DNA from 2 places in the Blastococcus sp. SYSU D01042 genome. Region 1 is predicted to be linked to the other one. Evidence: predicted binding sites of a transcription regulator. Region 1 holds the regulator's gene; the other holds the start of a gene.
What was found. The regulator LexA, encoded in region 1, represses DNA repair genes until DNA is damaged. The targets are predictions, from matches to a motif close to TCGAACANNTGTTCGA.
Positions count from the first base shown of each region.

Region 1 (4,411 bases):
ACGGCCTCCTCGACGGTGGTGAACCGGCGGTTGCACTGGGGGCACGACCGGCGACGACGGGTGGTGGCTCCCTCGTCGGCCTCCCGCGAGTCGATGACACGGCTGTCGGGGTTGTGGCAGAACGGGCAACGCATCGCGGTTCACCTCCCTCGGCGGCCTCGCCCGGCCGTCCTGTGGACCCTCCTGGGGACATCCGGTGGACGTCACGGGGAGAACCTGAGGACCAGCGTGTGGACAAGGCTTACAGCTCTGTAACTACTAGATCTAGTGGAACCCTAAGCCTGGCCCCACTAGATGTGCAAGACGTGCATCGGTCGGCGTGTTCCGCCCCGACACTGCTGTCACCCGCAGGAACACGCCTTCCCAGCAGTCACACGACACGCCCGCGCGACGCGCCGGACCAGGACGGCGACGCGCTGCACCGACCCGTCGACATGGCGACGGGTCGACTCGGCGACATGCCGACTCGGCAACCCGCGGAGGGGTGGAGGACACCGGCGGCATGCGAGGGCACACCAGCGGACAGCCGACGGCGGCCGACCCGGGGTCAACCGCCGAGGGGCCGGCCCGTCAGGCGCCGGAGACGGCGCCGCTCACCCGGGGACGCCGCGCGTGCGGTGCCAGGTCGCTCAGCCGCATGGGACGGGTGAGGAGGTCGGGCTCGACCTCGATGCGGCCGGTGCAGACCTCCGACCGGCCGTAGGACTCCTCCGCCCGGGGGCTGCGCGCAGCGGGGACGGTCCACCCGGCGCCGGCGTGCGGCCGGACCGCGCGGCGCGCCTCGACGGGGGGCGCGTGCTCGGCGCCCACGGCGGACAGCTGGGCGGTCGCGTCGGAGACGGCCGCGAAGACCTCGGTGTCGGCAGCTCGGTGCCGGCCGGGGTCGGCGGGGGCACGGTGGCGCCCGGCCGACGCGGCAGCCGGGACGGCGGCCGGGGCGGACAGCACGGGCACCTCGCCGGTCTCGGGGGCGCGACGACGGCCGCCGGGGCGGGCGACCGCGACCGTGGGGGCGTCCACGGCGGGCGCGCCGGCCGCAGCGGGCTCGTCGCGGAGCAGCGGCAGCGCGTCGGTGGCGGCGGGCTCACCGGTGCGCGCCCGGCCGCGCAGGGCCGAGACCGCCTGGGCGGTCGGCAGCTCCTGCTTCACGCGGGAGTCGATCACCCCGACCCCCGGGGCCGGCGCGGCGGCGCCGGGGAGCCGGAGGGCGGCCAGGTCGATCCAGGCCGTCTCCTCGACCCCGCCCACGACCACGCGCACCCACATCTGACAGCTGCCCGAGGCGTCGTGCCGCCAGCCCAGCAGCTCGCCCGACCACCACGTGCCGGCCTGGTAGACCTCGACCGACTGCGGGGAACCGGTGAACACAGCGGCGCGGCTGTCCGTGGTACCTGACACGCGATGACCGTAAGCGCTGGCTCCACCACTCTGCGTGGAGGCGCCCGGACCGAGGATTGACGAAGCGACCTCGTCCGGTTGGAGAGGTGTTGCCCTGTCGCCGAGAGGGTCGGTCAGGGTGCGCGAGCCGGTCACGGCAGGACGAGCACCTGGCCGGGGACCAGGGCGGCGTCGCGGAGCTCGTTGCGCTCCCTGATCTCGGCGACGACGGCGCGCACGTCCTCCTCGTCCCCCGCGACGGCCGCCGCGATCGACCACAGCGTGTCGCCCTGCTCGACCACGACGCTGACCTCCCCGGCCAGGCGGAGGCCCTCCTCTCCGCCGGCGACCGCCGAGCCCACCCACGAGCCGAGGACGACACCGACGGCCAGCCCGAGCACGACGCCCAGGCGCCGGGCGCGGCGGGTGAGCCGGAGGCCGGGCGCGGCCGGGACGACCGGACCGTGACCCGGGGGCGCCATCCGGGGCGCGGGACGAGCGGGCCGCGCGGGCCGGGCCGCCGGCGTCGACGGGGTGCGGCGCACCGCCGCCGGCGCGACCGCGGCCCGCTCCACCGGCGGGCGGGGAGGCGACGGCTGCCGGACCGGGTCCGGCACAGCGCGCAACTGCCCGCGCCGAGCCGTGCCCCCCGCCAGCGGCGGGCGCCACGGCGCCTGCACGGCCTCGTCGAACTCCACCACGGCCTGCGCCACGCTTCCCATGACCACTCCTCCGACCCGGCATGCCCACCACGTCCTCGAACGGTTGTTCGAATCGAACGTCTGTGCGATGTCTACCGGACGCCACCGACAGAAGCGACCCGACGCGACGACTTTCTTCGAACACCTGTTTGAAAGCCGCGATGATCGGCGCTACGGTCTCTGCGAGACGACCAGCACGGCCGCACCGGCGGCCGGCGAGGAGGAGACGTGGCGGAGACCAGCGGGACGTCGGGCGGCCGGCGGACGCGCAGCGCGACGACGGAACCGGACACCGGCAGCAGCACCGCGTCGGTGCGCTCCTTCCCCGACCGCGGCACCGACGGCGACGGGCTGACCCAGCGCCAGCGCAGGGTGCTCGAGGTCATCCGCGACTCCATCGACCGGCGCGGGTACCCGCCCTCGGTCCGCGAGATCGGCGAGGCGGTCGGCCTGTCGTCGGCCTCGTCGGTGGCCCACCAGCTCTCGGTGCTGCAGAAGAAGGGCTGGCTGCGGCGCGACCCCAACCGTCCGCGCGCGCTCGACGTCCGGCTGCCCGGTGACACCTCGAGCCCGGCCGCGCCCCTGGCCGAGGCCGCTCCGGGCACCGACGAGCCGCTCTCGGCGCCGACCTACGTGCCGCTGGTCGGCCGGATCGCCGCCGGTGGTCCGGTGCTGGCCGAGCAGGCGGTGGAGGACGTGTTCCCCCTCCCCCGCGAGCTGGTCGGCGAGGGCACCCTGTTCATGCTGAAGGTCGCCGGTGACTCGATGGTCGAGGCGGCGATCTGCGACGGCGACTGGGTCGTCGTGCGCCAGCAGCCGACGGCGGAGAACGGGGAGATCGTCGCCGCCATGATCGACGGCGAGGCGACGGTCAAGACCTACAAGCGCCGCGACGGCCACGTCTGGCTGCTGCCGCACAACCCCGCGTACGAGCCCATCCCCGGCGACGACGCGACGGTCCTCGGCCGGGTCGTCTCCGTCCTGCGGCGCGTCTGATCCGAGCTCCCCGCCGGCCCCACCCCACGGGGCCGGCGCGGACGTCCGCCCCGGGTCAGGGACGGGTCCTGCTCCGGCGCACCAGTCCCCAGATCCACACCACCAGGGTGGCGACGACCGCGGCGATGATCGCCGAGGTGATGGCCGACCTCCCGTCGCCGGTCAGCTCGCTGAGCGTGGGCACCGCAGCGCCCGAGGACGCCGGCGCGCTCCCCGGGGTGGCGGCGGGGATCGGGACGACCACGACGTCGCTGGGCACGCCCTCACTGGCGACGACCAGCTGCTGGTTGTCGGCGGTGAAGCTGATGGCTTCTCCCTGCGGCGACTCCGGCAGCGGGATGCGCACCGGTGTGCCGGCGAGGGCGGCCGGGACGTCGGAGCCGGTCAGCGGCCAGACGTAGGCATCGGTGTAGGTGCGCAGCGCCAGCGCGTGCCCGTCGCCGGCCACCGCTCCCCCGGTGATCATCAGCTGACCGGCGCGGCCGACCGGGCCGCCCGGGGTCCCGGTGAGCGTCATGTTGACCGTCGCCACCCGCTCCATCGGCACGGTCGCCTCCGCCGACAGCGGCGCGGTGGGCCGGTAGACGCCGCTGGAGCCGAGCACGTCCTTCGTGACGAGGAACGGCGTGCCGTCCGGCGCCAGCAGCAGCGCCTCGGAGTCGTGCGCGCCGTCCGGGTAGGTGAGCCGGTGGACGCCCGCGGAACCGTCGGGGCGGAGCGCGAGCAGCGCCACGGTCGAGCGCACGGCCGTGTTGTCTCCGGCATCGGCCAGCCAGAGGGTGCCGTCGCCACCGAGCGCGAGGTCCTCCGGGTCGTAGGGGTCGACAGCCGCGGTCCGGGTCTCGAGGACCTGGCAGGCCGCGTCGAGCACCGAGACGCCGAGCCGGTCCCCGCCGTCGTTCATGACCAGCATCCGGTCGCCGAGGTCGACCAGGCCGGATATCTCGGCGAGGGCGGGATCGGTGATCTGGCACCGCACCGCCGGGGCGGCCTCCTCGGCCGCGGCGACCCCGGCCGCGCCGGCGACGGGCGTGAGGGAACCCAGGAGGACCACCGCGCCGAGCCGGATGGCTCGCGTGGCTCGCCGTCCTCCGAAGCCGCTAGGCGGTCTGCCGGCCTGCTCGGGCACGAACCCAGCGTGACAGAACGATTGCGTCGAGTGCGTGAACCACGCCCAGCAGCACGACGCCCACCGCCGCCCCGACGACGGCGTCGGTCACCCAGTGGAAGTTCAGCGAGATCATCGACAGCCCGGTGAGCACCGGCCCGACGACGCTCAGCCACCAGAACGCCTGCTGCACCCGGACGGGCAGCCCGTACTCGACGGCCTGCCACCG
Region 1 covers NZ_JBJGZM010000005.1:45,816-50,226, reverse strand. The annotation lists gene nrdR (transcriptional regulator NrdR) at 1-134, opposite strand, end outside; gene ACI79H_RS11175 (hypothetical protein) at 571-1,398, opposite strand; gene ACI79H_RS11170 (LysM peptidoglycan-binding domain-containing protein) at 1,530-2,099, opposite strand; gene lexA (transcriptional repressor LexA) at 2,307-3,074, shown strand; gene ACI79H_RS11160 (hypothetical protein) at 3,130-4,128, opposite strand; gene ACI79H_RS11155 (phosphatase PAP2 family protein) at 4,175-4,411, opposite strand, start outside.

Region 2 (4,411 bases), on a different contig from region 1:
CGGAACGTTCTGCGCAGCCGGACTCACTGCCGACAAGGACCTGACCAAGCGCGACAAGGCGCTGATGGACGTCCTCGCCTCGGCCGCCTCGGTGATCATCGAGCCGCAGGTGAGGGAGAACGAGCGGCGGTCGGAGATCGAGCAGCGGCTCGGCCCCGTCATGGCCGCCGGTGGACCGGTGGTCGCGCTGCAGCCGATCATCGACCTGGCGACGGGCGTGCGTGTCGGGTCGGAGGCGCTCAGCCGCTTCCCCGCCGAGTGGGAGAAGGCCCCGGACGTCGTGTTCGAGGAGGCGCACAGCATCGGGCGCGGCGACCACCTGGAGCTGCTGGCCCTGCGCCGCGCGGCGGCGCACCTCGAGTCCGTGGACGGCTACGTCGCCATGAACGTCTCCCCCGGCACGCTGCTCACGCCCGCGTGCAGCGAGCTGCTCGCGGAGCTGCCCGTGGAACGGGTGCTGCTCGAGCTCTCGGAGCACGACCAGGTGGACGACTACGACGCGATCGCCGCGGTGCTCGCGCCGTTCCGCGCCGCGGGGCTGGGGCTGGCCATCGACGACGTCGGTGCCGGGTTCTCCTCCCTGCGCCACATCGTGGTCACCGCACCCGACGTCATCAAGATCGACCGGAGCCTGGTGAGCGGGCTGGACAGCGACGCGGTGCGCACCGTCCTCATCCGCTCGCTCGTCGACTTCGCGGCGGGTCTGCGGGCACGGGTCGTCGCCGAAGGCATCGAGACCGCCGACGAGGCGGCCGTCCTCCGCACGCTCGGCGTCGACTACGGGCAGGGGTGGTTCTTCGGCCGTCCCGCTGTTCCCGAGCCGGCCCTCACCGCGGGCATCCCGGCGCAGCGAGGAGTGCTCACGGCCGACCGGCACGACGGAGCCGCGCTCGTCTGACGCTCAGGCAGGGACCAGGAACGGTTGCGGCAGCCGGATCTCGCTGCCGTCGGGGCGCCAGGTGCGCCATCGTCCGTCGGGTTGTCGTTCGACGCGGAAGCCGGAGTGGACCTTGGTGTGGTGGCGTTCGCACAGCAGCGCCGAGTTGACCAGCGACGTGTCGCCGTCGTCGATCCAGTGCAGGAGGTGGTGCACGTCGCACCAGTGGCTGGGCGCATCACAACCGGCGAAGACGCACGTGCGGTCGCGCACCTCGACGGCGCGGCGCAGGTGCGGCGGGACCACCCGGTGCGTCCGGCCGACGTCGAGCGGTTGTCCGTCGGGGCCGATGACGATGCGGGTGAGGTTGCCGTCGCAGGCCAGCCAGCGGGCGCGGGCGGCGGAGATGACCCCGCCGAACCCGGTGCGACCGGCGCCTGCGCCGGCGGTCGAGGTGTCCACGAGGTCGTCGAGGTCGATGGTGACCGCGACGTGCGGCTTGACGGTCCGCATCGTGGGGAGCGTGCCGGAGGCCAGGGCGTTGTCGGCGAGCTGCACGAGGGCGTCGGCGGACTGCTGGCCGCGGCTGCGGGTGTCCCCGGCGGGACGCGACGCCTGCCGGATCGCTTCGATCGCGGCGAGCACCTTCTCCCCGCCGATCGCGTCGAGGACGAACCGGCCGGTGATCGCACCGTTGCTGTCGCGGGCGGTGACCAGGCTGCGGAACTCGGTGGGGTCGGGCTCGGTGCCGTCGGGGTCGAGCCGGGCCAGGTAGTGCCCGACGACCTGCCGCAGCTCGACGTGCGGCCGGGTCGCAGCCACCTTGGTGAGCGCGGCGTCGACCGCGCCGACGTCCACGCCCTGCTCCTCGGCCCGGGCCAGGTTCTCCGCCGACGTCACCGGCGCGATGACGCCCACCGCCTCCGCCGTCACACCCCCGGCCGCAGCGGCCGCAGCGAGAGCCGGCAGCTGCTCCAGCGCCCGCCCGTTGCGCACCAGCCGGCTCGCCGCGCTCGCGCTCAGCCGGTGGTGCCCGCGCAGCCACGACGCCATCGACGCCTTGCCGTCGTGCTCAGCGGAGCCGGCCACCTCGCACTGCCGCACCGTCCGCGCCACCTCGGCGGCCAGCCGGTTCGCCGCGATGAGCAACGGACCCAGTCGCTCGAGCAGGGCCGCGCCGAACTGGCCGTCCAGCCGCTCGCCGGCCAGCGCGTCGAGGGCCTCGGCCAGCTCGTTCACAACACCTCCACCGGTTCGATCAGGTGTTCGAAGTCTACCGCGATCGAGCACGCCGCACCCCATGAATCCGCAGCTCAGACACCCGTCCACAGGTCGCTGAGGACGCTTGACAGCCCGCCGCTGCGGGCCGGAGGCTCCGCGAGAGCGAACAGAGCAACCGGAGGTCCGCATGCCGGAGAGCCCCTGGGCGCAGCAGGCCCACGACGTCCGCTTCGACTGGGGTGCGACCGGTGCGGCGGCGCTGCACACCGACGACGGCCCGCTCGTCGTCGTCGACGTCCTCTCCTTCACCACGTCGGTGTCGGTGGCCGTCGAGCGGGGCACCGCCGTCCTCCCCGTGGCCTGGTGCGACGCCCGCGCGGAGACGCTGGCCCGCGACAGGGACGCGCGGCTGGCGGTGGGCCGCCGCGACGTGACGCCGGACCACCCGTGGTCGCTGTCGCCGGCCGCCCTGCGCGCGGCGCCCGCACCCGGGCGCCTGGTCCTCCCCTCGCCGAACGGCTCCGCCATCGCCGCCGCCGCGGGCGGGGGCACGGTCGTGGCCGCCTGCCTGCGCAACGCCTCCGCCGTCGCCGGGTGGCTGGAGGGCGGATCGCCGGTCACCGTGATCGCCGCCGGTGAGCGCTGGCCCGACGGCACGCTCCGCCCGGCGCTGGAGGACCTGCTCGGCGCCGGCGCCGTCATCGCCGCGCTGCTGGAGCGCACCGGGGTCAGGCCGTCCCCCGAGGCCGCGGCTGCCGCGGCGGCGTTCCAGGCGACCCGCTCGGTCCCCGACGCCGTCCGCGGCTGCGCCTCCGGGATCGAGCTCACGGCGAGCGGCTTCGCCGCCGATGTCGAGATCGCCGTCGAGGTGGACCGCAGCCGGGTCGTGCCCGTCCTCCGCGACGGGGCCTTCAGCGCCTGACCGCTCAGCGCCCGGGTGCGGGCAGCAGCCCCCGCTCCACCGCGACGAGCACCGCCCGCGTGCGGTCGTCGACGCCCAGCTTCGCGAACACCCGCAGCAGGTGCGTCTTCACCGTCGCCTCGCCGATGAACAGCTCCCGCCCGATGTCGGCGTTGGTCAGCCCGCGGGCCACACCGGCCAGCACCTCCAGCTCGCGAGCGGTCGGCGCGTCCGCCGCCGGGGCCCGCATCCGCGACACCAGCCGGGCGGCCACCGGCGGCGCGAGCACCGTCTCCCCGCGCGCGGCGGCGCGGACGGCGTCGGCCAGCTGCGGCAGCGGGGTGTCCTTGAGCAGGTAGCCGGTCGCGCCCGCCTCCACCGCCCGCACGATGTCGGCGTCGGTGTCATAGGTGGTCAGCACCAGCACCCGCACGCCCGGGTGGTCCGCGGCGAGCCGGCCGGTCGCCGTGGCGCCGTCCATGCGCGGCATGCGCAGGTCCATCAGGACGACGTCCGGCGCCAGCGCCGCGGCCATCGCCAGCGCCTCCAGCCCGTCCCCCGCCTCGCCGACGACGTCGATGTCCGGCTGCGCGGCCAGCCAGCCGACCACACCGCCGCGGACGACCGGGTGGTCATCCACCACCAGCACCCTGATCACTGGGCCGGCACCCGCACGGTCACGCGGGTCCCCTCCCCCGGGGCCGAGCGGACGTCGACGGCGCCGCCGACCTCCTCCGCCCGGTCGCGCAGTCCGGCCAGCCCCACGCCCGCGGAGACCGCGGGGTCGAACCCCACGCCGTCGTCCTCCACGTGCACCGACACCTGCGCGTCCTCCCCGGCGCCCACCCGGCTCAGCCGCAGCACCACGGCGGTGGCCGAGGCGTGCCGGCGCACGTTGGCCAGCGCCTCCTGTGCCCCGCGGAGCAGCACGATCTCCTCCGCGCGGCTGAGCGCGGGGCCGCCTCCGCCCAGCGCCGCGGTGTCCACGCGCGTGGCGACGCCGGTCTCCCGACGGAACCGCTCGGCCAGCCGCTGCAGGGCCTCGACCAGGCTCGCGGAGTCCAGCGCGACCGGCGCAAAGGCGGCCACCATCGCCCGCGCCTCGGCGAGGTTCTCCCGCGCGACCTCCTCGATGACGGCCAGCCGCTCGGCGGCGGTCGCGGGCTCCCCCGGCAGCGCGGCGGCCGCGGTCTGGGCCAGCACCACGATGCTCGTGTAGCCCTGCGCCAGGGTGTCGTGCACCTCGCGGGCCAGCCGCTCCCGCTCGGCGACCATCCCCTGCTGGTGGTGCAGCAGGGCCAGCTCCGCGCGGGTCGACTCGAGCTCGCGGATCAGATCCGCCCGCTGCTCGCTGTGCGCGAGCACGCTGGTCACCCAGGCGCCCATCGCGAGGCTGAACCCGAGCCCCACGA
Region 2 covers NZ_JBJGZM010000001.1:183,501-187,911, forward strand. The annotation lists gene ACI79H_RS00925 (EAL domain-containing protein) at 1-898, shown strand, start outside; gene ACI79H_RS00930 (DUF222 domain-containing protein) at 902-2,116, opposite strand; gene ACI79H_RS00935 (2-phosphosulfolactate phosphatase) at 2,286-3,020, shown strand; gene ACI79H_RS00940 (response regulator) at 3,025-3,639, opposite strand; gene ACI79H_RS00945 (sensor histidine kinase) at 3,654-4,411, opposite strand, start outside.
Region 2: ACI79H_RS00930 (DUF222 domain-containing protein) is a predicted target of LexA. The motif match lies at 2,132-2,147, and genes of this name have one in related genera.